DNA from 2 places in the Clostridium intestinale genome. Region 2 is predicted to be linked to the other one. Evidence: riboswitches for the same ligand, from Rfam matches in the RefSeq annotation. Region 2 holds a riboswitch; the other holds the start of a gene.

Region 1 (16,258 bases), 370 kb from region 2:
AAGGACAAAGCTACAAGCCAGGTGTTATTCCAGAAGTTACTAAGGGTACAGTATTTTTAGATAATGAAGAATTTACTTTAGGAAACAAGATAGAAACTGAGGGCAACCATACTTTAGTTGTTGTTGATAAAGCTGGAAATACCACTACTGTTAACTTTAACATTGATGGAACTGCTCCTAAACTATCAGATATTACTGATAATGCGTATTACAATAAACCAGTTGCACCTAAATTTAATGAAGGTACAGCTACACTTAATGGAAAACCATATGTATCTGGAGATGAAATATCAGAAGAAGGAACTTATCAGCTAATAGTAACTGATGAGGCTGGAAATGTAAGTACAGTGAACTTTGTAATTGATAAGACTCCCCCAACAGTTAGTGATGTTCTACAAGATGGTCAATACAATAAAGATGTTAATGTAACCTTTAATAAGGGGACAGCAACTCTTAATGGAAAACCATATACATCTGGTACCAAAATATCAGAAGAAGGAACTTACGAACTTGTTGTAACGGATCAAGCTGGAAATGTAAGTACAGTGAACTTCACTATTGATAAAACTGCTCCTATTATAGATGGAGTTGAAAATGGTGAAAGCTATAATAAAGATGTTGAAGTAACTTTTAATGAAGGTACAGCAACACTAAATGGGAAACCTTTTGAAAGTGGAAGCAAAGTTACAGAAGAAGGACAATATACAATTAATGTTGTTGATAAAGCAGGAAATATTTCTACAAGAACTTTTGTAATTGATAAAACAGCTCCAGTAGTTAGTGGAGTTGAAGATGGTAACCACTATAATAACAAAGTGAATGTAAGCTTTAATGAAGGTACAGCAACACTAAATGGAGCACCATTTACTAGTGGAACAGAAATAACACAAGAAGGAACTTACACACTTGTAGTAAAAGATAGTGCTGGAAATACTACTACAAAAACTTTCATAATTGATAAGACAGCTCCAGTAGTTACTAACCTTAAATCTGGAGAAACTTACAAAGAAGATATGACACCACAATTTAATGAAGGAACTGCAACTCTAGATGGAAAACCATATGAGCCAGGTAATCCAGTAACTGAAGAAGGAAGTCATACTTTAGTTGTAAAAGATAAGGCTGGTAATACTACAGTAGTTAACTTTACTATTGATAAGTCAATGCCAAAAACATTAGATCTTAAAGGTAAGGTTCAAACTTCAAACGGACCAGTAACAAATGCTAAAGTAACACTAGTTGACGCTGATGGCAAAACTATTGGAACTACTACAACAGATGAAAATGGAAACTATACATTCAAAGATCAAAAGACAGGTTTATACAAGGTTATAGTAAATAAGGATGGACTTGAGCAACAGACACAAGTAAATCTTCAACCTACTAAACCAACAGATAAAGAAAAAGTTCAAGATGTTTATGTATCTAAGTACAGAGTAACAGTAACAGCTTCACCTAACTCAATAGTAGGAGACGGGGAAGATTCTACAACCCTAACAGTACAAGTATTAGATGAAAACAATAAACCTGTACCAGGAAAAACTGTTACTATAAATGTAACTAGTGGTACTCTTAAAAATGGAAACACAATTATAACTGATGCAAATGGAAATGCATTATTTACTCTACAATCTTCAAAGGTTTCTGGAGACGACATGTTAACAGTAACAGTTGGTGCTAAAGTAGATGGCTTAGATGTTCCAGTGACTAATAATGCAATAGTACATTTTGCACCGGGAAGCATTAAGGGAGTAGTTGTAGATAATACAACAGGAAAACCAGTTGCAGGAGCTATAGTTGAAGTTTCTAAAGACTTTGATAATAATGGAATTCCAGATTTCTATGCTAAATATGTAACAGGAAATGATGGTAAGTACAAAATAGCAATTCCTAAGGGAAATGTTAAATACGATGTTAAAATTACTAAAAACATTACCATTGGAAATATATCAAAAACTGTTACATTTAATCAAAAAACTAATGCAGGCGCTGTTTCTTCAGAAGGTAAAGAAAGTTATGATAGTGCAAACACTGCAACTGGATTACTACTAATGAAAGATCCTGCTGGAAATGTTAAGAATTTAGATAGTTACACTAATTATAGTATGACTATACTAGATGAAAACGGCAATATAGTTTCAGGGATTTTAGAAGATGAGAACCCAAGCAATGAAAATGGTGGAGTATTTAACTTCAGTGGTTTAGAAAAAGGAAAAACTTATTACGCAGCTGTTTATTATAATCTTCCAGACGGAAGCAAGATAAAAGTTGGTACATCAAAAATCCAAGTTAATAATGATGGCGAATTGAATATTGCTAACTGCTTGATTGACCCATATGGAGATATAACAAACATTGAAAATGGAAATTTAATATCAGGAGCACACGTTAAGTTATACTATGCTGATACTCAAAGAAATAGAGATAAGGGAATAAAACCACATACACTAGTTGAATTACCAACAGTTAATGATTTCCCTCCAGCAGATAACTTAAATCCTCAATTTAGTGATGCTAATGGTAAGTATGCGTGGATGGTATTCCCACACACTGATTACTATATAGTAGCTACAGCAGATGGATACGAAAATTATACAAGTAGTATAATTACAGTAGAAGAGGAGATTGTTAGACACGATATTCAAATGACTCCTATAAAGAAGGCTGTTAATACTTCTGGTGATAAGTTAGTACAAACTGGATCATTAGTAGATATAAACATATTATTTGCAATAGGATTAATATTAGCTGTTGCTGGTATAGTTTTAGTTAGAAGAAAAGAAACAAAAGAAAATTAAAGCTATATATTTGACCGACCAAATCATTTGATTTGGTCGGTTTTTATCTTTATATGAATTCATTATAAGAAATTATTGTAATTTTATGCTATAATATGTAAGGGGATTAGTAAGTAGTAAGGGGTGCAGTATGTTTAAGGTTATAATTGTTGAAGATGAATTACCGAATCTACAGCTGATAAAGATGCTTTTAGCTGAAAACAAAAATATAGAAATAATTGGAGAATATCTAAGTTCAAATAAAGCTTGGGAGAATATACAATTAGATAAACCAGATGCGGTATTTCTTGATATAGAAATGCCTGGTATGAATGGAATGCTTTTAGCTGAAAAAATAAAAAAATATGATGAAAATATACAAGTGGTTTTTATGACTGCCTATAATCAGTATGCAGTTGAAGCCTTTAGAATTAATGCGATACATTACATACTTAAACCTATATCAGAAGAGGCAATTGATGATTCTATTGAAAGATTATTAAAAAATAAAAAAGGTGCCGTTGAAAATAAAGCAGAAGAAAAATATTTAGTAGAGTGTTTTGGAACTTTTAAAGTTTTTAATAAAACAAGGGAGAATACAATAAAGTGGATAACATCAAAGTCAGAGGAATTATTTGCATATTTTATATGTAATAGAGGGCAATGGGTGGATAAATGGAAGCTTTGTGATATGTTTTGGAGTCAATCTACGCCTAAAAATGCAGAACATAATTTACATAGTACTATAAATAGATTAAAAAACTCTTTAAAGTCAATAGGTATAGAAAACATAATTGAATATAGTCAAGGTATGTATAAAGCTTATTTAGAAGAGTTTGATTGCGACTTATGGAAATTTGATGAATTTATGAGAAACAATTCTGATTTTAATATATGTGATTTAGAAAGAATAGCTAAGTTAAGTAATAGTGAGCTATTTGAAGGTAAAGACTATCCATGGTGTACAGAGTTAAGAGAAAATTACAACAGGTATTATACTGATTTAATAAATAAAATTGTGGATTATTATAGTGAGAGAGAGGATTTAAATAAAACTGAAATGTACATTAGTAGATTATTAGAGTTAAATCCACTAAATGATAATATAAACGAAAAAATTATAGATTTATATTATAAACAAGGTAATTTAATAAAAAGTATTTCTCAATATAAGAAAATAAATGAACTATATAAAAAAGAATTAGGAATTGAATTTATCCTCTCTAGTAAAGAGTTATATAAGCGGATAGCTTTAATAGAAGAAGTAACAGAATTATGATATCTGTTACTTCTTTTTTTTGTAGAAATTTGGCGATAAATTGATAAATCAAAGTGTGAGTTTGTGAGAAATTTGTGAGAATATTGTAGTAAAATAAGGAAAAAGAGATGATATTTATAGGAGGGATATGGTATATGGTTAAAAAAATAGTTAATAAGATGTCAATAAATAAGGCAATATTGTTTTATAAACTATTCAGAGTAGGATTTAAATTTCATAATGGAAAAGGAACTCCATTTATAGAAATATAGGATATATAGTTAAGAGAAGAGTCTTTACAGATTTAATTAGAAGTTAGATTTGTAAAGACTCTTATTTATTATCCCTAGTTTATTTTTAAATTAAATAAAAGCTGTATATAAGAATTTTAAATTAATGTTATAATGAATATAGTATAAAAAATTCTTATATACGGGCAGGGGTTGGCAATGAGAATTATAAATGATAGATACATTGTAGAAAAGATAATTTCTAATGGGGATCATATTAGTAGTTACCTTGTAAAAGATAAAATTAATAATAAGAAGTATGTTTTTAATATCGTAGAAACTAAACTACTAAATGATAGAATAAAGGATAATATTTTATCTAGCATTACTTGGATTAAAAATCTGAATTTTGCTGGAATAATTAACCTCTATGATTTTATTACAATAGAAAATATAGATGGAGCAAAAAGCGAAGGTAGGAAGTTTGCTTATTTAACTGAAGAGCTTAATGAAGGTGCTAAAAAGATTTCGGATATTAAGCCAAATAATATTGACATAAAGTTAAATGTATTTGCTCAGCTAGTAGTCATTATCAACACCTTAATATTAAAGGGATACGTGTATGATAAATTAGATTTAGATAATATATTTTATTTACCAAATGGAGACGTAAAGCTTGGTGATATCCTATCTATAGAAATAGAAAGGATAAATTTAAGCAATGATTTAATAGAAAACATTCTATTAGTTACTGAGGATAATAAAGAGGACTATTATAAGTTTAATGACTTAACATATATTTTTAATTGTATTTTTGAAAATGAACTTCAAAAAAATAAGGATGAGCATAGGTCTTTAAGTAGATTATATAAAAAGCTTATAGAAAAAGCATTTTCAGATTTTGAATCTATTATAGAATATATAAATTTTAAATTTAATAAGACATTTCCTAAATTCGATTATAGTTATTTAAATAGGATAAATACTGAGCTACCCATAATAGGAAGAGAGTATGAAATTAATAAATTTATTCAGAAAGTAGATGCTGTTGTAGCTAAAAATATTCAGTTTTCTATAACATCTATAAGTGGTGATGAAGGTAGCGGGAAAACAAAATTATTAAATCATTTCAAAAATATAATAGATAAAAAATTTGATGATAATGTAAATATTATTGATATAGAAACGCTTGTAAACAAAAGTATCAGTACTGAAGAAAATAAAAGAGTAGTATTTAACTTTCTTCAAGGTATATGGGATAAAAAACAAAAAGAAAAATATGAAAAATACATTGAAGAATTCTTCTATTTAGTAGTAAACTCAAAGGAAATGTATACTGAGGAAGATAAAAATACTTATTTAATAATAATTAATAGAATAACCAAGTTTTTATCAGAAATAGCTAAGAATAAGTTTACTGTGTTATTTCTTGATGATATTGAGAGCAAAACCTATATAGGAAAGCTATTTTTGAAGTATCTATGTCTTTCACAAATTTCAATAGAAAACTTCCTAGTAGTAATAACTTATAATGATAATAAGATTAAAAATTCTATGGGGATTGATAATTTTATTCAAGAGTTTAAACTAAATAAAGATTTCGATGAATATAATTTAAACTATTTAAATGAACATGACACAAGAAAACTAATACGAAATATGTTAAATACATCTTTGGATTTATATGATTTTTCTAACAAAATATATAAAGAAACATTAGGTAATCCAATGTATGTAATTGAAATTATAAAGAAGCTATTTGCAGATAAAGTAATATATATTTCTGAAAAAACTGGTAAGTGGAAAGAAAACCTAAAGGACAAAGAGATAGCATTACCTAAAAATATAGAAGAAGAAGTTCAAAGGGAATTAAAAAGGGTTTCTGATGTTTCTTATAATATCCTTAAGAAATTATCTATGTTTAAAAATCCAATAGAAGAAGAACTGTTATATAGTTTAGGAATATTGGATAAAGATAATATGAGAGAGTTTAAACAACTTACAGTTGATGATTATATAGGGGAAAGAATATCTGATAGAGGGATATTATATGGAATGAATAATAATCTTATGAAGAAAATTATCTATAGAAACACCTCTATAAAAGAAAAAAATATATGGCATAGAGAAATAAGTGATTTTTTGGAAGAGAAAATTAAAGAAGGGTATTCCTACGAGGATGAGCTTATTTATCAATTAGAAATATTAGAAGAAGACGATAAGTTTGTTAGGTTATGTAAAGAGTGTGGAGAGCGGGAATTTAAAGCGTGGAATAATAATAAGGCTATATATTACTATAACAGATGTTTAGAATCCAAGAGTATAAGCAATGAAGCCTATATTGATATAAGCTTAATTTTGGCAGATTTATATTATAGGGATGGTAATATTGATGAGAGTATTAATTGTTATAAGAGCTTATTGTATATTGTAAAAGAAAAAGAAATTAGAACTTATTGTTATGCAAGAATTGTTGCCATAGGATATAGAGTAGAAGATTCAAGTTTTTTAGAAAAATGTTTAAGTGAATGTAGGACTATACTTGATGAAATTGATTATCATAAAGGTGAAGTAGCTTATTTGCTTGCAAAAGCTAAATATAAAAATTTCTTAGGCGAATATAGAGAAGCAATAAAAATTTCATTATATGCTTTAGAATTTTCAAAATATAAATATATGGATTTAGTAGGCTATATTTGTATATGTCTTGGAGATTCATATATAAGTATAAATGAGAAAAATAAACCAATAGAATATTTTAACTTAGCAAAAAGGTATTTTAAGGAAACATACAATTTTAGAGGAATAATATCATCAGATTTCAATATAGGAAATTATTTTTTTAGGATAGAAGAAGATAACAATGAAGCTCTTACGAATTTATATAATGTTCAAAAGGCAGCTAATAAATATGAGATTGAAGACTTTATTGTCCTAAGTAATGTGTATATAGCAGAAGTATATATTTATCAAAGAAAATATAAAGGTGCATTTGAACTTTTACAGGAAGCTTTAAATAGAACTAGTAGTAATTCCCTAGAATATTACAGGGGTCGGGCATGTTTTATGATTACTGAATGTTCTATAGAATTAAATGAATTCCATTTGGCATATAGATATTTAGAACTAGGAAAATTAGTTATTGATAAATTTACTTCCAAAGGAGTATTTCTTAAATATTTAACAAGTGTAATGGCTAAGTATTATTACGCTATAAGCGACTACGAGAAGCTATGGGAGATTATTGATAACAACATAAATGAAGGTGAATACTCTAACCACATAGCGCTTAAAATTGAGTGTAAACAGCATTTTTATAATTTAAGAAGATGTATATCAGAAGAAGATATAAAAAAGGAAATCAATGAAATCTATAAAAAGAGTAAAAATATAAAAGACACTTATTTTAAGAGTAATTTACTTCTAGATTTTATTATTGCGCTTGAAGAGATGGGATATAGGAATTTAGCAAAAGAAGTTTATGAAAACTTAGAAACTATAGAAAAAGATAATAAACTGATGCTAAAGCAGAAATATATACAGTTGATTTTAGATGATAATAAAACAAGAGTTTCAAGTGACATAGAAGTATTACTAAATTATATGGATGATAAAAAATTACTTTCTAAAGTTTATTTAAAAATTGGTGAAATCCATGAATTGAATAATGAATTTATAGAAGCTATAGAAAGTTATTATAAAGTTATAACCATATTGAATAGGATTATAAAAACCCTTCCAATAAAATATAAACTAAATTATATTAATAGTGGAATATTATTAAAAGTCTACAATAACATAGTTAACTGTTTTAATAATAAATTAAAGACTCAAATATTTGTGAAGAAAGAAGTAATTAAATCCCTTCAAGAGTTTGATGAATTAATGAATGAGTTAGAAATAGATAACTTAATTAAAAATAGGGAGTTTTTATATAAACTAAAAGAAAATTTTGAAGAAAGTTATTCAAATGATTTTAATGATATTTATGATGTATTAGATGGTTTTAAGAGTGATATTATAAGTAATATAGAAAACCTTACAAAATATATATGCAAATTAACTTTAGCTGAGAGCGCTATAGTCACTATGCAAGATTTAGAAGGCTTAGAAACAATAATATATAACTACAGAGCTATAAACCCTAGGACAAAAGTTGAATTCTTTAAGAGTAAATTTAGTACTGAAGAAGATGGAAAGATAGTAAAAGTAGACCTAAATAGAGCTAATATAGCAGATGAGGATTTATTGCCTAAAGAGATGAAATCAGCTATATATTTAAAAATAAAAAACAAGATAAGAATAGAATCTAAGGAAAATATTCAAGGATCTATAATACTTTATTCTAATAGACATTTAAACAATATAAATGAACAGTCCTTAAAAGAATTAAAAACCCTAACTCCTTTGTTAGGATTTCTATTAGATAAATATAATTTAACTTTGAATTCTACAATAGATAAATTAACTAACGTATATAATAGAAAATATTTTGAAGCTAGTTTAGCCGATCTTTTAGAAAGCTCAAGAGCGAACAAAAAAGAGTTTTCTATTGCAATAATGGATATTGATAATTTTAAAGGAGTTAATGATAAATACGGACATCATTTTGGAGATAAAGTTTTAAGCTATGTAGCAGCTATAACAAAGGAGACAGTTGATAAAAATGATGTTGTAGGGCGTTATGGGGGAGAAGAATTTGTTATTATATTCCCAGATAAAAATCAATATGAAGCTTTTGAAACCTGTGAAAAGTTTAGAGAAAAAATACAAAAAAGCTCCTTATTAGGGAATGGACTAGAAGTTACTATTAGTATAGGGATTTCTCAGTACCCCATACATTCAAATTCTAGCGATAATCTTATAAAAATGGCTGATGAGGCATTATATGTGGCTAAAAATACCGGGAAAAATAGAACTGTCATATGGAATAATGAAGTTGGATCATCCAGTAAAATAAATGATAAGCTTGCAGGTATATTGTCTGGAAATACTATAAATGATTATAGAAAATTAAGTGCTATTACAGATATAATAGACTTAATTAGAAGAAAAACAGAGAAGAAAGATAAAATATATGAGTTTTTAACAAGAGTCATGGAAATATCAGAAGCTCAAGAAAGCACTTTGTTTTTAATAGAAAATAAGATAATTGTGGATGAATTTTCAAGAAAAAGATACAAGGATGGATGGAATAAAGCAAGTGATATTAACAATAATATGGTACTTGAGGTTATAGAAAGTAGAGTTGGAGCTTATCTAGTTAACTGGGATGGCGAAGGTAAAAAAAATGATAGTTATTGGATACCAGATTGGAAGTCTATTTTAATAGTGCCTATTATTTATAATGGATTTGTAAAAGGAGTATTATATCTTACTGTTTCAATAAATGAAAAAGAGTTTAATCATAATGACTTAAATTTTGTTGATACACTGTCAGGAATATTTGCAGCTATAATATAAATTTTAATAAAGCATTCTCAACTCAGTAGTTGAGAATGCTTTTAATATAATGTTAAAATGTATTTAATTGATTATTAATAAAGATTTGTTAGAGTATATTAATAATTAAAAATATTGAATGATTTGTTAATTTATATATAAATTGAAAAAGGCACACTTATTGAAAAATAAGGTCGCAAAGTTTTGGGTCTAAGGAAGTTAATTCTATGATTGCCAAGCTACCAAAATAACAATATTTAAATTACGTTATTGCGTATTTTGGCACTTACTTTTTGTAAGTGTTTTATTTTTAATAAATATAAAACTTAATTTGATATAATGGGGGGACAAAAATGATAACACTTTATGAACCTATTGAGAATTTCAACACGGTAGAAGATGAAGTTGATAAGTCTGTTGGGGGGTTATGTAGTATACTCGGTTATGATGTTGCAACAATAATAAAGTTTTCAGATAAAAATAGTATTGCTATATCTAAAAGAACCCTTATGAGGAAGGGCGCTGACTATGTAAGTCTAAATAAAGATTGGATAAACATCATTGAAGAATCATCTAGAACTATACTGAGTTTAGTTAAAAAGAAAAAACAGATTGTTATATATGATAAGGAGGATAATAATGATGAATATGTACCACTAACACCTAGAACTTTTGCTGAAATTTATATTCCTATTTTTTCAGAAGATGGAGTTAATAAAGAATTAATAGCATGTATTTATTTAGCATTAATAGCTAAAGTTAATACAATTACAATTACAGATTTAATGGATAGTAAAGTAAGTGATATCATCTATAAACTTCAGAGATTATACCAAGTTATATATTTAAAATGGAAAAGAAATGAGGCTATTTTAAATCTGGTAAATATGATGTCAGAGGTAATAAGAGAAAAAGAGCCGTTTATACTACTACATCCATATCATGTTGCTCAACTTTCAACTGAGATAGCGAAGAAGTTAAAATTGAAAAATGAAATTATAAAAAGAATATATATATCTAGTGTATTACATGATGTTGGGAAGATTTATTTAGATAAAGATGTGTTAAATAAAGAGGATAAACTTAGTGAAGAAGAGTACAATAACCTTAAGCAACATTCTATTTATGGAGCTAATATAGTTAGCGGGGTAGCCGGATTAAATGAAGAAGCTATTATTGTAAGGCATCATCATGAAAGATATGATGGTAAAGGATATCCCAATGGATTAAGAGGAGAAGATATTCCTCTTGAAAGTAGAATAATATGCGTAGCAGATGCAGTAGATGCCATGTTATCTCATAGAAGTTTTAGAACTGCAAAAACTATAGATTTTGTAATTACTGAACTTTTAAGAAATAAAAGAAAGCAATTTGATCCTAAAATAGTAGATATCATGATAGAAATATTGTTAAAAACAAAAGAGGAATCAGAAAATATTTTATCGGATGCTATAGTATGGAGTACGTTAATAATCAATACAGAAAAAAAGGTTTATTCAATTGAAGGGACAATAGGGAAATATAATTCCTTATTCTTTTTTAAAGCAGAGAAATTCAATTTTATATCTCAAATAGATAAATCAACAGTCAAAAGCATAAGTCTTTATATAAATAAGAATAATAAAATAGTGCAGTATCAAGTTAAATCAAATTATTATGAAGAAAATATAATACACATATCAGATTTTAAAAGTGTACCTTTTACTGAATACTTTAGTGTGTTATGGGATTTAGAAGGTCAGATGTTTATAGAAAAAAATATAAATTTTGATGTTAATATATATAAGCTTGGAGGAAGCTCATTGACATTTAGCATGGATGAAGATAGATTTTCGAGGCACATAGAAGACAAGATAATCTCAATAAAAATTCGTTTCGAAAATGGGGATAATATAGTAGTAAGTGGTAAAATAGCTAAAAACTTTAAGGTGATGAAAAAATATTATTATGAATTTTTATATGTAAATATACCTGAAACTATAAAAGATAAAATCTTCAATCAAATATTTAGACGTCAGCTTCAATTAAAAAACTTAATAAATAGGTCTGATTTTTAATTGATGATAAGTTTTAAGTGTTTCATGATTTATATTTTGACAAACAATAATCTGTATTATAGTATTAATATATAATATGTCGAATTTTACAACACGATGTTTATTTTCATGGGTTATGAATAGTTAAACCAGAAAATAATCAAATTATTTTTATATGAAACATTTATATGATTAAAAAAGTTTTTAAAAGTGGATAAAAAGTGTTTAGACTTAAGTTATTTGTACGATTATAATAATATAGATTATTTGTGGTAAGGTGTGAAGTGGGTGAATATGGAGATTTTGAATAAAATCGATAATTTAGATGATATTGTTCTTATAAGGTGCATAATTAAAAGGGATTATGGTGATTATTTTAAGGCGGAAGATTATCAAGGGAATAAATACATAATTGCCAAAAATAAAACTTCTAAAAAATTTAAAAAGGGTACAGATGACACTTTTTATGCTGTAAAAGAAAAAACAGGAGTTATTTTCAAAAAAGAAGTATATCATCCTGTTAGCTCGTCTGAGTACATAGAATTAAAAGAACATTTTGAAAAGGGTATTGGACTAAATTAGTTTAATACCTTTTTTAGTTTACAAAAAGTGAATTTTTATTACTCAGCTTAACAATAAATTTGATATAATAAATAAAAAGAAGGGGGCTACGTTATGTTTAAAAATATGAGAAGAAGTGATCGAGAATTATCACAAGAAGAAGCTTTAGTGATTTTAGAAAAATGCAGTTTTGGAGTATTATCTGTTTTAGGTGATAATGATTATGCATATGGTGTTCCTTTAAATTATGTTTTCTCTAATAACAATGTATATATACATTGTGCAAAGCAAGGATTTAAACTAGATTCTTTAAGAAAAAATCCGAAGGTTTGCTTTACAGTAGTTGGTGCAACAGAAACACTAGCTGATAAGTTTTCAACTAATTATGAAAGTGCAATTGTGTTTGGAAAAGCTATAGAAATTATTGAATCTGAGAAAATAGAAGCTCTTAAGACATTTATCTATAAATTTTCGCCAGATTTTAAGGAAGAAGGAATGCAGTACATAGAAAAAGCAGCATCTGCCACAACTGTTATTAAAATAGAATCTCAAAAAATTACAGGAAAAGCAAGAAGATAGGTTTTGATGATTAACAAGTTCATTTCGTGAGGTATATATTATTATAATAGCAGTTTTATTCATTAATTGATTTTAAGCTAGGAGGGATACTAATGACGAAGAAGAAAATAGCTATAGTTCCTAATGTCTATACTGACTATGATAGGATGGGAATAAATTCAGATTACGTTTATTCTATAGCTGAAGCAGGGGCGTATCCTATAATTTTTTCACTTATAGATGATGAGGAGTATATGCATCAAATTTTAGAAGACGTTGATGGTATAGTTATAACAGGGGGTGTAGATTTAGACCCTTTAAGATATGGTGAAGAACCAAGGACACTTCAAGGTCCAATTGATCCTATAAGAGATTCATTCGATTTAAAGATTATTGATAAAGCAATTAAATTGAATAAAGGAATACTAGGAATATGCAGAGGACATCAAAGTTTAAATGTATATTTTGGAGGAAGTTTATATCAGGATATCAGCTACGGATATGATAACCCATTAAAACATGCTCAACAAGCTAATAAAGATTATGGAACTCATACAGTAGAATTTAAAAAAGGAAGCATACTTTATGAAATTTTTGGATATAAAACAATAGCTAATAGCTATCATCATCAAGTTATTAAAGATTTAGGTAAAGGTGTGATTGCTACTGGGCATACAAAGGATGGAGTTATTGAAGGAATAGAAGTTGAAGGATATTCTAATATAATAGGAGTTCAATGGCACCCAGAAAAGATGTTAGGAAATAAAGAAATGGAAAGACTTTTTAAACACTTTATAGACATGCTATAAATTTTAAGAAAAAAATAGAAAATGTAACAATACTTGCTTGGATTATTTAAAAATTAATCGGACAATATAATAGTGTAAGCAAGATAAAAGAAAAATTCTTTTAAAAGCTTATAAATCCATGAATCCAGAAGGAGGAATCACAAATGTCAACAAGAAGATTAGTACCCGAAGCTAGAGAAGGCTTATCAAAATTTAAAACAGAAGTAGCGCGAGAACTAGGAGTTGAATTCTCAGATTATAATGGGAATTTAACATCAAGACAATGTGGCTCCGTAGGAGGAGAAATGGTAAAGAGAATGGTAGCTGAATACGAAAGCCACTTAAAGTAAGTACTAAGGGTTAGTATTTGCAGGAACAATTACCCAGCTTATTACTAAAAATTACTAAAGAATTGGAGGTAATAGTTATGGAGGGAGTTCCACCAGAAAGTTTATAAGATGCTACCTGGAGATTTTCTTTACAGATAATTTTATTATCTGAAGGAAAATCTCCTTTTTTCTTTTGGGGAAATCTTGTTCTTTTATTACTTTTAAAATTATGGTAAAATAAGAACAAAAGTTCGATTAAGGTGATGAAGTATGGATAGAGTAAAGATATTACATGGAGCTGATTTTCATTTTGATACACCATTTAAGGAGTTATCAGCTTCAATGGGTGAAAAAAGAAATGAAGATATAAAAAAAAGCTTTGAAAGTTTAATTAATATAGTTAAGGAAGAAGATATTTCAATACTACTTCTATGTGGTGATATTTTTGATAATAAATGCATAAAGAAATCTACTTTAGAGTTTCTTAAGGATAGATTAGAAAGTATAAATAAAACTAAAGTTTTTATAGTAGCAGGAAATCATGATCCTCTTAATGATAGAAGTTTCTATAACTTATTGACATGGCCGGAAAATGTACATATATTTTCAAATGACATGGAAGCTGTAGTATTAGAGGATTTGAAAACAGTGGTTTATGGTAAATCATTCAGTTCAAATTATGAAAAAACTTCTCTGTTAAAGGGATTTCAAGTTGCAATAGAGCATAAAGAATATATTAATATAATGGCATTGCATGGAGAGATAGCTAGAGGTGAACAAGAGAATGAATATAATCCATTAACTCTTGAAGAAATAAGAAACAGTAAATTGGATTATCTAGCATTAGGGCATAGACATGGGTTTTCTAATATAAAAAGAGAAGGAGAAACCTTTTATGCTTATAGTGGATGCCCAGAAGGAAGAGGATTTGATGAGTTAGGAGAAAAGGGAATAATAATTGGTGAAGTTTATAAAGGGTATAATAATCTTAAGTTTAGAGCTATAAGTCAAAGCGTGTATGAACTTATAGAGGTGGACTTAACAGGAATTAATTCACAAGAAGAGATACTAAGATCAATTATTAGTTCTGTAGATGAAAAGAAGAGAGTTAAAAATTTCTATAAAGTAATATTAAAAGGGGAGGTTTACAGTGATCTTCCTATAAATATGAAAAAGCTTCAATATAGATTAAAAGAAATGTTTTATTATATAAAGATAATTGATGAAACTACTGTGAAACTAGATTATGATATGGTGAAAAACGAAAACTCTTTAAGAGGTATATTTCTTAGAAAAGTATATAAGAGATTAGAAGAGGAACCAGAAAATAAAGAAAGTTTGGAGAGAGCACTTAAGCTAGCATTTAATGCCCTAAGAGAGGAGGACATTAATTTAGATGATTATTAAAAATATTAAAATAAAGAAATTTGGTGTTTTAAAAGATAGGGAGATAGAATTTAAAGAAGGTATAAATATTATAAATGGGGAAAATGAAGCTGGAAAAACTACTTTACAACATTTTATAAAAACATTTCTTTATGGGATGAATTCTAAAAGAGGCAAGTCTATAAGAGATAATACTCGAGCTAGATACGTTATGTTTGATGGAGAAAGAGCTTCAGGAGAAATGGAGCTAGAACATAATGGGGAAAATATAATAATTATAAGATCCTTTGGAAGCAGCAAAAAAGAAGATACAATTAAGGTTATCAATGAATTAACTGGAACAGAGGTTGGAGAATTAAACCATAATGAGCCTGCTAAGACTATGATTAACATAAATTCAGAATCATTTGATAACACTGCTTTTATTAAAAGTTTGGGTACTTATTTAAATTCCTCTAAAGATGATGAAATAATGAATAAGCTTACTAATAGCCTTGAAAGTGGGGAGGAAGGGGTTTCTTATTTTAAGGCCTTAGCAAAACTTGAAGCCATAAGAAAAGCTTTAACCACAGCGAGAGGAAATGGTAAAATTGATATTTTAAGAGAGAGAAAAATATCAATTCTAGAAGAGCGAGAACAATTTTTAAAAGCTTCTGACCAGAATCTAGAGGATGAAATGAAGAGGATTAATATTAGAAGTGAAATATCAACCTTAAGATTGAAGCTTAAGAAGCTTGAAGTATTTAAAAAACATTTAAAAAAAATAAAACTTCAAAAAGAATATAAAGATATACTTCAATATTTAAAGAAAAGCGAGGAACTTAAAAGTAAAGCAAAAGCTATTGAAGGAGAATTAGAGGCTGAGGAAGGATTAATAACAAAAGGGAAGATAG
Region 2 (16,258 bases):
TTCTGTATCAAGTTCTTGTAGTGCTCCTTTACCTATTTGCCAGCGGTTAACATAGCCTGAAATAATAAGAACTGGTGCTTTTGCTCTTGCTGCATCTGCAATACCATTGATCATATTATTAACTCCTACTGCTCCAGCTACTATGCAAACTCCTAACTTTCCTGATATATTTGCATATCTAGCAGCTGCATATGCTGCCCCTGCTTCATTTTTTGTTACTATAGGCAATATATCTTCATCATTCATTGCATCATAAATTGGACTTACTGTTCCCGCAGGAATACCAAAAACATGCTTAACATCAGCTGCTTTTAAACACTTCAATATTGAATTACTTATTCTCATCTCAAATTCTCCTAACTTATAGCTTATCCTTGTAGTCATTTACTAATTTTACACACTCATCTATTTCTTCTTGAGTAAAGGTGTGAACTTCATTAATAGATACTGTACATACTATTCCTTCAACTTCATCATTTTTGATTACAGGTATAATTAAATTGCTATCTAACCCAAAGAAAAAGAAAGCTTCGGAAGATCTAGTATCATTTTTTGTGTCTGAAATAGCAACATAATCTTTAGTTCTTACAATTTCCTGTAATATAAAAGTATCTTTTATGTATACTGGATTTCCATAATGACCACTTTTCCATTTATCAATACTTAAAGTATCAGTACTTGTCTTATGAATAGGATTAAGTTTTCCTTCTTTGATTTGATGGTACGCAACATCCTTTAAACTTGTTACTTTGCTTATTTTCTCAAATAATTCATCTAAAATATCATATGCCATAATCTAACCCTTTCAACTACCTTTTTATGTATTAATTATTTTTCATCTAACAGTACCATAAGCTCTTTCCATCTTCCTGATATAGCTGATGTAACTGTAGTGATTTCCTCTGTTCCTGCAGCTAATTCTTCTATGCATCCTTTAACCTCTTCAACACCTGATGCTATCTGTTGTATGCTTGCAGATTCCTCCATTGTTGTAGCAGATATTTCTTGAACCACACTAGTTAATTCGTCTACAGATTCCATAACTTCTCTACGAGACTCATCTTGAAGCCTTGTGCTTTCTGTTACTGAAACCGCATATTGGTTAGTTTTGTCTACTACAGATAGTATCTTACTAATAGAATCTCCACTAGCTTTAACTAGAGACATTCCAGTTTCTAGCTCCTCAAGTCCTTTGTTCGACTTATCCACTGCTTCTTTAATATCTAATTGTATTTTTCTAATTATATCCGCAATGTTTGTTGTTGCATCCTTACTTCTATCTGATAATTCCTTTATAGATCTTGCAACAACTGCAAAACCTCTACCATATTCTCCAGCTCTAGCAGCCTCAATACTTGCGTTTAGTGATAACATGTTAGTTTGATTAGCTATATTTTTTATAACTTCGATTATTTTACCTATTTCCTCAGCTGATTTACCTAATACAAGTATTGAATCAGCCAAATCTCTTATTCTAGTTGAAACATTATTCATTTCACTAATTGCAGTAGTAATTATTTCATTACCATCACTAACAGCTACTCTTGCATTACCTGATTCCTTAGTAAGAACTTCTGCTGCTTCTGCAACCTCAGCTATAGAGTCAGTCAATACACTTATTGTTGCATGTATGGTTGACACAAAATCTGAAGCCTGCTGAATATTTTCTGCTGTCTGTTCTATTCCACTTGACATCTCTTCCATAGAAGCCGATAACTGTTCAATACTTACTGCTTGGCTTTCTGTGAAATTTGATAATTCACTAATTGAAACACTAACTTCTTCTGTACTACTATTTAATTCCCTACAAATCTCTAAAGCTTCATCATTATTTTTTGCTTTCGAAATATCGCTTATTTTTTGCTCTTCTAACTTTTCTTCTTCATTTTCTTTATTATTTGACTTATTATTTTTCTTATTTGAGATAATCATAAAACAAACATAAAAAATAATTGCTATTAAAATACTAACTAATAAAGAACTAACAGATATGTTTCTTAATCCAATGCCTGATTCTGCATTAAAATATCCTAAATCCTTAAGCATAGCCATTCCTCTAAGATAATTAAAAACAGCTTGAATTAAAATGATTGCAAATGTACTACTTATCCAAAGTAAAATCATAGACTTTTTTGAATTTTTCAAGTTATTTCCTCCCATAGCCAATTTATTTTAATTATATATTTTAATACAATGACCTTTACTTAACATTCCAAATTTTCATAAACCTTGAATTAAAAAATCAAAAAAAAGATAACACTAAGAAATGCTATCTTTGACATGCATTAACTTAGCAACCTGGCAATCATAGGATAACCCGTTAGACCCATAGCTTTGCGTCCTTACTTTTCAATAAGTTTGCCTTTTTAAGTTTTTAAAGAATTTCACTATTTAAGTATACCACAATTTCTCACAATTACAATAAATTACGAAGGATATTTTGGAATATTAAGTATTATTTTGTCAGTATTTAATATTTAATGTAAATTTGTCGATTATTTATCATTTATTTTAGGGTAAAGTCTTATTTACATTCATCACCAAAAGTAATATTATTTCTTTCTTCGTAAGCATTATTATATACTTTAATCTCTCCATATGCTCCAATAACTAAGCTTACTGAATTAGATTTATTTTTTATTCAACTAAAAGGATTAGACTGACGCTGGGAAGAGCGTCTACCGAATAAATGTGTATGGTTATTCTACTATACGGTTATTCCACTTTATGGTTTGTCGACTTTATGGTTATTCCACTATATTGCTGTTCCACTTTATGGTTCTTCTACTATACGGTTGTTCTACTTTATGGTTTGTCAACTATATTGCTGTTCCACTATACGGTTATCCTACTTTACGGCTTGTCAACTATACTGTTGTTCCACTTTATGGCCAATAATCTAAACAGGAATCTAATGAAGTTCTTCGAACTTCTACAGATCAGCAGTTAAAATGATTTGATGAAGCTGTGGAACGCTTCTACAGAGCATAGGTGTACATCTCTATTCCTCTACTCCTCTACAGTTTCATAAAATTCCTTTAGCTAATTAACTTGAGTTTGTAAAACAAAAATATCCCTATACTGTAGCTGAAATTTTACAGTATAGGGACTCTTATTTTATTAATTAAATTATATTAATTCCGCTTTCATCAAGTATTTTAATTATACCTTTATCAGGTTTTTCTTCTGTAATTATTGTATCTATATCTTCAAGTTTTGCGAAGTTATAGGAGCCATCTAAGTTAAATTTCTCATTTTCTATTAATGCATATACTTTTTTTGAGTGATTCATTATTGCCTTTTTTGTATTTCCTTCTTCTAGATCAAAATTACTTAGAGTGCCTTCATGTACATTAACTCCACAGCTTCCTATAAAAGCTTTATCTGCTCTATATCTAGAAATATTTTCAATAGCCGTAGAACCTATTACCCCTCCTAGGGTTTTATTATATGTGCCTCCAATACAAAGTAGCTCAGTCTCCACACTATCATTAATTAGTGCAGATATCTCTACCATATTTGTTACTAGAGTAACTTTTTTATTTCTTTCTATTATTAGTTTTGCTAAAAGATAATTAATACTTGATATATCTAAAAATATTACTTCTTCATCTTTGATTTCATTGAATGCTTTCTCTATCAATGTATTTTTTATGCTGGTATTTTTTATAAGTCTTGTTTGAATACTTGAGCTCTCACTTTTTCCTCTTTCAAGAATAGCTCCTCCGTAAGTTCTCTTTAACTTTCCTTCCTTCTCAAGTCTTTGCAAATCCTTTCTAATTGCAGGTTCAGACATATCAAATCTTTCGCTTAAGTCTTTGACATATACTCTCCCCTCTTCTTTTAATATATCTATAATTTTATTTAATCTCTCTTCTATAAACATTTTCTAACCACCTTAATTGATAATGAATAATAACAATTGATATACCCTATATTTTATAGCATAAGCAGGCAAAAATAAAGATTTTTCTCTATTTATTAATATTGACCTTTGGTATTAAATAACATAAAATGATAATAAACAGTAATAATTGATATCAAATGCACTGTAAAGGAGATGAATTGTTTTGAGGAGTACTCTAGTATGTGAAATAGAACATTATGCTATCCATGATGGACCTGGTATTAGAACCGTAGTTTTTCTTAAAGGTTGCCCACTTAGATGTCTTTGGTGTAGTAATCCTGAGACTCAGAGAAAAGAAAATGAGCTTTATTACAATAAATCCACCTGTATAAACTGTGGTGCTTGTATTAAGGTATGTAAAGAAAAAGCCTTAAATATTTCCTCTGAAGGTATGGTGATAAACAGAAATAACTGTACAGGCTGTAATCTTTGTGTAAAGGTTTGCCCTACTTCTTCTTTAAAACTTGTAGCTAAAACTATGACTGTTGATGATGTTTTTAATGAAGTTATGAAAGACTCCTTATTCTATAACCAATCTGGTGGAGGGGTAACTGTTTCTGGTGGTGAGGCTTTAATGAATGTTGACTTTGTTTTAGATCTTTTTAAACTTTTAAAAGAAAATTATGTGCATACCACCTTAGAAACTACAGGTTTTGGGGATACAGAGAAATTAAAAACCTTAAGTTTGTACACAGATCTTTTTCTATTTGACTTAAAACATGTGGATAAGTATACCCATAAAACTCTTACTGGAGTGGATAACTCTCTTATCTTAAAAAATCTTCAGCTTTTAAAAGATTTAAATAAGGAAGTTATTATTAGAATTCCTTTAATCACTAATCTAAATGACAGTATAGAAAATATTCAAAACTCTATAAATATAGCTAAGGATAATAATATAAACGAAATTCACCTTCTACCTTACCATACTCTAGGTCTTGATAAATATAGACGACTTCAGAAAAATTATAATTTAGACCATATTGATAAGCCTATACCTGAATATCTTAATAAGCTTAAAACTCTCATAGAAGAGTCAAAAATAAAATGTATTATAGGGGGATAAGTATTATGAAACAATATGAAATTAAAAGCGAAAGAATAAAAAAACTAAGAGAATCTGTACTTTCACAAACTCCAATGGTATGTATAGAAAGAGCTAGATTTGTTACAGAAGCCTATAAAGAAAATGAAGCTGAGTCTGTATATATTAAAAGGGCTAGAGCTTTAGAAAAAACCTTGAAAAACATGCACATATATATTAAAGATGGAGAATTAATAGTAGGAAATCAAGCCTCAGAAGAAAGAACTGCTCCAGTCTTTCCAGAATATGCTGTTGATTGGATGGAAAAAGAACTATTAGAAAAAGGTAACTTCAACTCAAGAGATGGTGATAATTTTTATTTGCCAGAACAACATAAAGAGGAACTTTTAGAAATCATACAATATTGGAAGGGAAAAACCTTAAAGGATAAATGTATGGCGATTATGCCAGAAGAGGTTAAAATAGCCTCCGAAATAAAGGTTATTCACGGAGAAGGAAATATGACTTCAGGAGATGGACATATAGTTCCTGATTTTGAGAAAGCTTTAAGATTAGGTTTAAGTGGAATCATAAAAGAAACTGAAGAAAGATTATCTAAAGTTGATATAAGTGAAAATGATGCTTTTAGAGAAATTGCTTTTCTTAAATCTATTGTTATAGTGAATAAAAGTATCATAGAATTCGGAGAAAGATATTCAGCTCTTGCTTATGATTTAAGTTTAAAAGAGAAGGATGAAAATAGAAAAACTGAACTTCTTAAAATATCAGAAGTCTGCAAAAATGTTCCTAAAAATTCTCCTAAAAACTTCTATGAAGCTGTGCAGATGATATGGTTTGTGCACTTAGCCATTCAAATAGAAAGTAATGGTCACTCTGCATCTTTAGGAAGAGTGGATCAATATCTCTATAAATATTATAAAAATGATAATTTAGATAAAGATTTTGTGAAAGAACTTCTTCAATCTCTATGGATAAAGTTCTACTCCATACTTAAAATAAGATCAACCTCTCATTCAGGTTATGGAGCTGGATACCCAACTTATCAAAATGTGACTATAGGTGGCTCTAATCCTGATTATTCAGATGCTGTAAATGAATTAAGTTTTCTAATTCTAGAAAGCGTGGGTGAAGCAAAACTTACTCAACCTAATCTTTCTGCAAGAGTTCATTTAAACACTTCTGAGAAATTTTTAAGAGAATGTACTGAAGTAATTTCAACTGGTTTTGGTATGCCCGCCCTTCATAATGATGAGATTATAATTCCTGCTTTATTAAATAAAGGAGTAAGTCTTAAAGATGCCTTCAACTATACTATGGTTGGATGTGTTGAAGTTGCTGTTCCAGGAAAATGGGGATATAGATGTACTGGAATGACTTTTTTAAATCTTCTAAAAGCTTTTGAGCTTACCATAAATGATGGTTTAGATAAAAGAACCGGCTATACTCTTTTAAAGGGAAATGGAAGTTTAAAAGATTTCACTGATTACACTTCTCTATGGAACGCATGGGAAAAGAATATTGAATATTATACTAAACTTTCTGTAGTATCAGATAAAATAGCAGATACTATGCTTTTAGAATATCCAGATATTTTTTGCTCTTCCTTAATAGATGACTGTATAGAAAGAGCTAAAACAGCTAAAGAAGGTGGTGCAGTTTATGATATAGTGTCAGGACTTCAGGTTGGGCTTTCTAATGCTGCTAACTCTTTTGCTGCCTTAAAGAAAGTTGTGTACGAGGATAAAACTCTTACCTTAGAAGAGGTCATAAATGCTATAGAAACTGATTTTTCAGGACTTAAAGGAGAAAAAATACGAGCCTTATTAGAAAATGCTCCTAAGTACGGAAATGATATTGACTATGTTGATTCCATAGCTTCAGATATTTATGATACCTATATTAATGAAATTTCTAAGTATAAAAATACTAGGTTCGGTAAAGGTCCTATTGGAGGTAATTATGGTTTATCAACCTCTGGTATTTCCTCAAATGTTCCTATGGGTTGTGTTACAGGAGCTACTCCTGATGGAAGAAAAGCATGGACTCCTGCCGCTGAAGGTTGTTCTCCAGTTCAAGGAACAGATATTAAAGGACCAACATCAGTTCTTAAAACTATATCAAAACTCCCTAACATTCTAATGACAGGTGGACAATTACTAAACGTAAGATTTTCACCTGACTTAATAAATAACGATATAGGATTTCAAAAATTCCTTATGTTCATTAAAAGCTTTATAGCTATAAAGGGATGGCATATTCAATTTAATATAATGTCAACTGAAACTTTAATTAATGCTCAAAAGAACCCTGAGGAGTATAGAGATATAATAGTAAGGGTAGCCGGATACTGTGCACAATTTATAACTTTAGATCCTACTACTCAAAACGACATAATAAGCCGAACTCAGCAGAGATTCTAATCTATATCCCCTAGAGGCTCTCTCTCATAGTTCAATGAGGCTTAACTAACTTTGATAATATTCTACTTAGGTATATAATTGATATGAGATTAAAATATGCTACGGAAGGATATTATTGAAGGTGCAAAAATGAAGTTTATTCGAAAAGATGTTATTAGCTTAACCCTACCAATATTGGCTGAACAATTATTCGTAATGTCCATGGGAATGATTAACACAATGATGGCTGGTCATATAGGAAAAGAGGCAGTTTCTGCAATTGGTATGGTTGATTCCATAAACAATATAGTAATTGCCTTTTTCTCTGCCCTTGCAGTTGGTGGAATGGTAGTTGTAGCTCAATTTGTAGGACAATCTAACATAAAAAAAGCAAATGCCTCCATGAAGCAAGCCCTTTACTCTTCTATACTTATATCAATATCTATTACTCTACTTATGTTTATCTTTAAGAAACTTATTCTTTCTTTCCTATTTGGCTCTGCTGAAGCTGAAGTTATACGTTCAGCAAATATATATTTATCTATTACTTTATTGACCTATCCCTTAATTACAATGGATCTTATTTGCAACGGAATCTTAAGAGGTGCTGGTGATACTAAAACCCCTATGAAGATAACCATATTTATGAATGTAATGAATGTTGTTTTTACTTTTGTATTTATAAATATTTTTAGCTTTGGAATAGTAGGCGCTGCTTTAGGTATAGCTCTAGCTAGAAGTATAGGTGCCTTTATTGTTCTTGGCGTATTATTAAGAGGTTCAAGCATACTTAAACTAACAGACCTTAAAAAATTTAAATTTGATTTAAGTCTATTAAAACCAATTTTTTCAGTGGGAGTACCTGCTAGTATAGAATCTTTAGTTTTTAATGGTGGTAAGTTAATAACTCAAGTATTTATAGTAGGCATGGGTACAGCCTCCATTGCTGCAAATACTATAACTAGCTCTATTGGTGGAATGCTTAATATTCCTGGAAATGCCTTATGCATAGCCGCTACAGCTTTAGTAGGTCAACATATGGGTAAAGGTGAAACTGATGAAGCAAGCGATACTTTAGGTTATATAACCAAGTTATCAACTTTTTCTTTGATTGCTATGGCTTTAATATTTTTACCTTTCTCAGGATTACTCCCTAGATTATATACAAGTGATCCAGAAATAATTAACTTAGCAAGACGTGTGTGTATACTATATTCACTATGTATTCCTATGTGGTCTATCTCCTTTGTCCTTCCTGCTGGGTTAAAAGGAGCTGGAGATGCAAAATACACAATGGTTACTGCCCTTATAGGAATGTGGTTATTTAGAATTACGCTTGGATACTTTTTAGGAATCACCTTAAATCTTGGCCTTATAGGAGTTTGGAGCGGAATGTTTATTGACTGGACCGTAAGGGGAACTCTCTACTTTATAAGATTTAAAAGAGGTAAGTGGAAAGAGAAACTAGTAATAGCAAGACTAGCTTGCTAACAAAAAAAGCTGCCATACTAAACAATTAGTAGGCAGCTTTTTCTATTACCCTAAGGAATATATATTTCTATCAATATAAGAATTTAAGAATACAACAATAAAAGAATATAAGAATATATAGTATTTATGCGCCTTGCAAGGAATCTCAATTATAAATTTACTTTTAATATCAGAGTAAATATAATATCAACTTTACTAAGGTATGTTCCTTAAACTCTCCATAAATAGTTTAAATGCATCAATCCCTATTCCAATAAAAGCTCCTATGGCTAGAACTACCATTATCCAAAAAAACATTCCAACCTTTGGTCTTTTTATTTCCTCAAAAGGGGAGTTTGTTCTTTCTCTTAAATACTTTATCATATCTAGAAAAATTTCTTTATTTTCTTTTTCAAAAGGTCTTGGAAACACATTTTTTCCATCTTTAAAGTTTAAGGAAATTGTGTCGCACTTTTCCCATAAATCAGTAAAGCTCTCTAAATTATTTATATCATTACTATACTCCTCTAAAACTTCGTAAAAATGATCCAACCTAAAGACAAAAATTCTCTTATTAGTTACAAATAAGCCCATATAAATAGCTACCGTTCCGCCCCAATCACCTACATACCTTGCAAATATTTTTTTCTCAAGATAACTTTGAAGAAGCATCATTTTATATTTAATATTCTCATCTTTTTCTAAATAACTTTTAACCTTTCTCTCTAATTCTATAAAAGCTATATTTCTTAACACTTTATCATTTTTTATTTTGTATAAATCCTCTCCAATAGAATTACTTCTACTAATAGCTTTTTTTTCTAATTTTTTAATTTCTTCTTCACTATATTCAACAGAGTTCAAAAGTTCTAATACCTCTCTATCATTCATTAATCTCACCAACTATCTTTTTTAATTTTTTCCTTGCCCTAGATATTCTAGTATAGATATACTCTTCCGAGTAACCTGCATCCTTAGATATTTCCTTAATCGAGTCTCCTCTAAAATATCTTTTAATAAATATTTTCCTATCTTTCTTATATAGTGTGTTTAGAAGTTCATTAATCAAATCCAAGTTTTCTATTCTTTCTAATTCATTTTCTTGATTTCTTACTAACTCATCATCATATTCTATACTCTGATTATGCTTTAAATTTTTCTTCTTAATGTCTATTGCCTTATATCTAGCTATGGCGATTATCCAATTCTTAAAACTGCCTTTTTCTACTTTAAAACAGTCTATATTAAACCAAATAGCTGTAAATACTTCATTATAACAATCTTCTATACTTTCTTTTTCGTAGGGCTCTATTAATATAGTTCCTGCTATATAGTATATCAATTTACCATAGGCATCCATTAGCTTCATAAGACTTTCTTTATCTCTTTTAATTATTCCATTTATAAGAGCACTTTCCTGATCACCCTTCACTATCATCACCTCTTTTAATGTCCTAATTTCCATTTCATTTATTTATTCTTCAATTAATACACTAATCTGTCATCTATAATAAGATATATTGCTTTAAATTTGTATATTTTTTTAAGCAATAAGTGTGTATATTTTATTTCACAATCAGTTAAAGAAAAACATAATATAACAAGATGATATATTTTTTTTAATAGTATATCTTAATTTTTTAATATTCGGAGGAATACCATGAGTAATATAGCTTTACAAATTGAACGTTTAGCTGGGGGAAATGTCGATTCTGGATCAAGTGTTATATTTGATAACATTGTCTATAGTGCTGGAAATATTTCATATAACTCAGGTACTGGAGTAATAACCTTCAATGAAGCTGGACGATATGTTTTAGATTGGTGGGTAGCCACTCAAACATCTACTAGTCCAAGTTTTGTTGTATTTACAGCAGTTTCATCGCAAGGTGATAATCTTGAAGGAAATTCTCCTACCAAAACTGGAGAAGTTGTTGGAGTTGGTATTGTTGATGTAACAGTAGCTCCTGTCACATTAACACTCGATTATACAGGTTCAGGAACTGTTATTCTTGGCACATCTGTACCTGTTAAGGCAACTTTAGTTATAATACAAGATGATATTGTTGCTACAAGTGCTACTGGTGCTACCGGTGTTACTGGTACAACAGGTGTTACTGGCGCTACTGGTATTACTGGTATAACCGGTGCTACTGGTGAGACTGGCGCTACTGGTATTACTGGTGCTACCGGCGCTACTGGTGAGACTGGCGCTACTGGTATTACTGGTGAGACTGGCGCTACCGGTGTTACTGGTGTAACCGGCGCTACTGGTGAAACTGGCGCTACTGGTATTACTGGTGCTACTGGTGCAACAGGGGCTACCGGTGAGACTGGCGCTACCGGTGTTACTGGTGTAACCGGCGCTACTGGTGAGACTGGCGCTACTGGTATTACTGGTGCAACAGGGGCTACCGGTGAGACTGGCGCTACCGGTGTTACTGGTGTAACCGGCGCTACTGGTGAGACTGGCGCTACTGGTATTACTGGTGTAACCGGCGCTACCGGTGAGACTGGCGCTACTGGTATTACTGGTGTAACCGGCGCTACTGGTGAGACTGGCGCTACTGGTATTACTGGTGTAACCGGCGCTACTGGTGAGACTGGTATTACTGGTGCAACAGGGGCTACCGGTGAGACTGGCGCTACCGGTGTTACTGGTGTAACCGGCGCTACTGGTGAGACTGGCGCTACTGGTATTACTGGTGTAACCGGCGCTACCGGTGAGACTGGCGCTACTGGTATTACTGGTGTAACCGGCGCTACTGGTGAGACTGGCGCTACTGGTATTACTGGTGTAACCGGCGCTACTGGTGAGACTGGTATTACTGGTGCAACAGGGGCTACCGGTGAGACTGGCGCTACCGGTGTTACTGGTGTAACCGGCGCTACTGGTGAGACTGGCGCTACTGGTATTACTGGTGTAACCGGCGCTACCGGTGAGACTGGCGCTACTGGTATTACTGGTGTAACCGGCGCTACTGGTGAGACTGGCGCTACTGGTATTACTGGTGTAACCGGCGCTACTGGTGAGACTGGTATTACTGGTGCAACAGGGGCTACCGGTGAGACTGGCGCTACCGGTGTTACTGGTGTAACCGGCGCTACTGGTGAGACTGGCGCTACTGGTATTACTGGTGTAACCGGCGCTACCGGTGAGACTGGCGCTACTGGTATTACTGGTGTAACCGGCGCTACTGGTGAGACTGGCGCTACTGGTATTACTGGTGTAACCGGCGCTACTGGTGAGACTGGTATTACTGGTGCAACAGGGGCTACCGGTGAGACTGGCGCTACCGGTGTTACTGGTGTAACCGGCGCTACTGGTATTACTGGTGTAACCGGCGCTACTGGTATTACTGGTGTAACCGGCGCTACCGGTGAAACTGGCGCTACTGGTGAGACTGGCGCTGGCTTAGCGGCACAAGGATATGTATATGAACTTGCAACTATTGCTGATTCAACTGTTGTAGGTGGAGCAGACGTTCCATTCTCTAATAATGGACCTTTAAGTGGCATAACTCATACACCAGGTACTACTACAATCACTGTAACAAGTGCTGGCATTTATGAAATTAATTATGGTATAAGTATAACTGCTGGTGTTGGCTCACAAATTGCAATTGCTGTAAATGGCACTGTTGATGCCTCTACTCCTATAACAGCTTTAGTTGCTACTGGTGAATTATTTGGAAGCGCTATAATAACTCTAGCTGCTGGAGATGTAATCACTTTAAGAAATAATTCAGCAACACCTTTAGTAATGACATTAGCTCCAGGAGTTGGTTCCCAATTAACTATTAAGAAACTAGATTAATATTACAAAGCTGCCCTCTGCTTAAAGCAGAGGGTTTTTTATGTATTGTGTCAATCATTGTAATTATATATATAATATTGTGGCTATTTTTAGTAGTAGCCATATAAGAACCTAAGATAAAAAAGTAAGGAGATGATGCAATGTTTACTGTGAATCTTACTCCTATTGCAGATGCTTATATCTCATTATTAAATCCTAATACAAATTATGGTTTTTTAGAAGCAATAAAGGTGCATATTTTATTTCACAATCAGTTAAATAAAAACATAATATAACAAGATGATATATTTTTTTCAACTAATATGTCTCAAGCTTTTAATATTCGGAGGAATACCATGAGCAATATAGCTTTACAAATAGAACGTTTGGCTGGAGGAAATATAGATTCTGGATCAAATGTAATGTTTGATAACATTGTCTATAATTCTGGAAATATTTCATATAATCCAGCTAATGGAGTAATAACCTTCAATGAAGCTGGAAGATATGTTTTAGATTGGTGGGTAACCACTCAAACATCTACAAGCCCAGGATTTGTTGTATTTTCAGCAGTTTCATCACAAGGTGATAATCTTGAAGGAAATTCTCCTACCAAAACTGGGGAAGTCGTTGGGGTTGGTATTGTTGATGTGGCATCTGCACCTGTCACATTAACACTAGATTATACAGGTTCAGGAACTGCTATTCTTGGCACATCTGTACCTGTTAAGGCTACTTTAGTTATAATACAAGATGATATAGTACCACCTACAGGTATCACTGGTTCTACAGGTGCCACTGGAGTTACTGGTGTTACCGGAGCTACTGGAGAAACTGGTGCTACCGGAGCTACTGGCATTACTGGTGAAACCGGGGCTACCGGCGAAACTGGCGCTACCGGAACCACTGGTGTTACCGGGGCTACCGGAGCTACTGGCGTTACTGGTGAGACTGGTGTTACTGGAGCTACAGGTGTTACTGGATCTACTGGAGCTACAGGCATTACTGGTGAAACCGGCGCTACCGGAGCCACTGGTGTTACCGGAGCTACTGGGGCCACCGGAGCCACTGGCGTTACCGGGGCTACCGGAGCTACCGGCGCTACTGGTGCAACTGGTGTTACTGGCGCTACTGGAGCTACTGGCATTACTGGTGTTACCGGGGCTACCGGCGAAACTGGCGCTACTGGGGTTACTGGAGCCACTGGGGTTACCGGTGAGACTGGAGCTACCGGTGTAACCGGAGAAACTGGTGAAACTGGGGCTACTGGGGAAACCGGGGCTACTGGGGTTACCGGAGCTACTGGTGTTACTGGAGTTACTGGAGTTACCGGTGTAACTGGGGCTACTGGTGAAACTGGAGCTACTGGTGAAACTGGGGCTACCGGAGCTACTGGAGCTACTGGCATTACTGGTGAAACCGGAGAAACTGGTGAAACTGGAGCTACCGGTGTTACTGGGGCTACTGGTGAAACTGGAGCTACTGGTGTTACTGGAGCTACAGGCATTACTGGTGAAACTGGAGCCACTGGTGTTACCGGGGCTACCGGCGAAACTGGCGCTACTGGTGAAACCGGAGTTACTGGCGCTACAGGCGTTACCGGTGTTACTGGTGTTACTGGGGCTACCGGAGTTACTGGCGCTACCGGTGAGACTGGAGCCACTGGAGCTACCGGTGCAACAGGTGCTACTGGTGCCACCGGAGAAACTGGTTCTACTGGTGCTACAGGTGTTACTGGTGAAACCGGGGCTACTGGTTCTACAGGTGTTACTGGTGAAACTGGCACTACTGGCGTTACCGGGGCTACTGGGTTTACTGGCGCTACTGGTGCAACTGGCACTACCGGGGCTACTGGTGCTACCGGAGCTACTGGTGAAACTGGGGCAACCGGAGCTACCGGGGCTACTGGTGCTACTGGTGTTACTGGTGCAACCGGAGCTACCGGGGCTACTGGTACTACTGGTGCTACTGGTGTTACTGGTGCAACCGGAGCTACCGGGGCTACTGGTGCTACTGGTGCAACCGGAGCTACCGGGGCTACTGGTGCTACTGGTGCAACCGGAGCTACCGGGGCTACTGGTGCTACTGGTGCTACTGGTGTTACTGGTGCAACCGGAGCTACCGGGGCTACTGGTGCTACTGGTGTTACTGGCGCCCCTAGTATATTATTCAATCAAGTTGCTGCACCAGTTGCTGCTTTTCCTCCACTAAATACTGAGGTTACAACAAATACCCTTGCAGTACCTGTAACGACTGGGCAAAATTTGAAAATTGATTTAGCTATTTCTGTTGAAGCAATTACTAGTGCAAACTCTTCACTGACCTTTGAAGTAAGACTATATAGGGATGGAACTTTGATAGCTACAAGAACAATTCAAAGAAATCTTTCCGCTGCTGGAACTCAAAGATTTCCTATGGCTAACACCTTTGTAGATACCGCCATAGCAACTACTACAAGCATTTATGAAGTTAGAGTAATATTCACAACTGCAACTAATGTTACTTCGGCAACTGCTCTTAATAGGAATATCAATATAATTAGTTTCTAACTTTTCTTAAAAATATCAGCGTTCTTTAGTATTAATTACTAAAGAACGCTTTTCTATTTTATAAAATTTATATTTATATAATTTCGTTTCTAGTACGTCATATCGTCTTAAATTGCAATTACAAAATTAGTGTTAAAGACATTCTATAAACTTTTCTTAACAATAAAAACTCACATACATTCTGATAAAGGAAAGTATGTGAATTTAGACTTATTATAAATTTTTAATTTATATACCAAATTAAATACATAATTTGTAAGTAATAAGCTAACTATAGTTATTACTTTTTAAGTTAAATAACTGCTTCTTTAATACAACAGAGTCTTCAGGTAATTTTGATGAATTTCCTAAAGATTGAGTTTTCTTAGGCATAATTCCAACTAATTCCCATCCATCTTTACCGTATTCATTTAATTTATCTTCAATAGTTGCTCCATTACCTGCATTTATGAATTCATCAACTGTAAAAACTTTGTATTGCCATTCAGCATTCATAATATCACTCCTCTTAATTTCAAGCTTTTATTGTATTATTCCCATAAAAAAATCCATTCATTCCTAAATATTTTAATTTATGATGACTTGACAAAAGCGTATAGCAACCATATACTATTGACATGGATAAATTTATAAATAATAAACATGAAATTGCATATAATTCTCTGAATTTAGCGGTTGCCTTGACTGATCTTGATAAAAAGACTCGCTACTTTGGAACTGATGTACCGATTTTTCACTCTGAAATACATGTAATAAAGGTCATTGCCGAGAATCCTGGCATTCATGTAGGTGGACTGGCCGAGATTCTAGGAGTAACTAAAGGGAGTGTTTCCGAGATTCTTAAAAAGCTAGAGAGAAAGGATCTAGTTATAAAAGAAATTGATGATCTTAATTTATCTAGATATTCGTTAAGTCTGACTGAGAAAGGTAAAAAAGCTCATAACAACCATATGCTCTATCATTCTATTGTAAATAATATGGTTGAAGATGGACTACAAAATGCCTCTGAACATGAATTGGAATTTTTGTCAAACTTTTTGTCGACTCTAATAGACAAGGTTAAATTTTTTAGTGAAAATCTTGATGAATAAA

What was found. A riboswitch is a leader RNA that binds a small molecule or an ion and turns the genes downstream of it on or off. The one in region 2 is predicted to bind cyclic di-GMP.
Region 1: another riboswitch for cyclic di-GMP. It lies ahead of P8F83_RS13615 (HD-GYP domain-containing protein); the one in region 2 lies ahead of P8F83_RS15450 (methyl-accepting chemotaxis protein).

The regions. Positions count from the first base shown of each region.
Region 1 is NZ_CP121166.1:2,633,033-2,649,290, reverse strand. Features, by position in the region: gene P8F83_RS13630 (immunoglobulin-like domain-containing protein) at 1-2,798, shown strand, start outside; gene P8F83_RS13625 (response regulator) at 2,929-4,056, shown strand; gene P8F83_RS13620 (diguanylate cyclase) at 4,485-9,728, shown strand; cyclic di-GMP riboswitch class I at 9,869-9,954, shown strand; gene P8F83_RS13615 (HD-GYP domain-containing protein) at 10,061-11,764, shown strand; gene P8F83_RS13610 (hypothetical protein) at 12,032-12,325, shown strand; gene P8F83_RS13605 (pyridoxamine 5'-phosphate oxidase family protein) at 12,419-12,883, shown strand; gene P8F83_RS13600 (gamma-glutamyl-gamma-aminobutyrate hydrolase family protein) at 12,976-13,671, shown strand; gene P8F83_RS13595 (alpha/beta-type small acid-soluble spore protein) at 13,815-14,000, shown strand; gene P8F83_RS13590 (metallophosphoesterase family protein) at 14,250-15,386, shown strand; gene P8F83_RS13585 (AAA family ATPase) at 15,376-16,258, shown strand, end outside.
Region 2 is NZ_CP121166.1:3,005,641-3,021,898, forward strand. Features, by position in the region: gene P8F83_RS15440 (thiamine pyrophosphate-binding protein) at 1-345, opposite strand, end outside; gene P8F83_RS15445 (GAF domain-containing protein) at 362-793, opposite strand; gene P8F83_RS15450 (methyl-accepting chemotaxis protein) at 829-2,145, opposite strand; cyclic di-GMP riboswitch class I at 2,290-2,373, opposite strand; gene P8F83_RS15455 (DeoR/GlpR family DNA-binding transcription regulator) at 3,125-3,886, opposite strand; gene P8F83_RS15460 (glycyl-radical enzyme activating protein) at 4,071-4,973, shown strand; gene P8F83_RS15465 (glycyl radical protein) at 4,979-7,372, shown strand; gene P8F83_RS15470 (MATE family efflux transporter) at 7,502-8,842, shown strand; gene P8F83_RS15475 (hypothetical protein) at 9,038-9,712, opposite strand; gene P8F83_RS15480 (sigma-70 family RNA polymerase sigma factor) at 9,705-10,253, opposite strand; gene P8F83_RS15485 (beta strand repeat-containing protein) at 10,482-12,638, shown strand; gene P8F83_RS15490 (hypothetical protein) at 12,779-12,913, shown strand; gene P8F83_RS15495 (collagen-like protein) at 12,974-15,166, shown strand; gene P8F83_RS15500 (DUF4177 domain-containing protein) at 15,434-15,661, opposite strand; gene P8F83_RS15505 (MarR family winged helix-turn-helix transcriptional regulator) at 15,784-16,257, shown strand.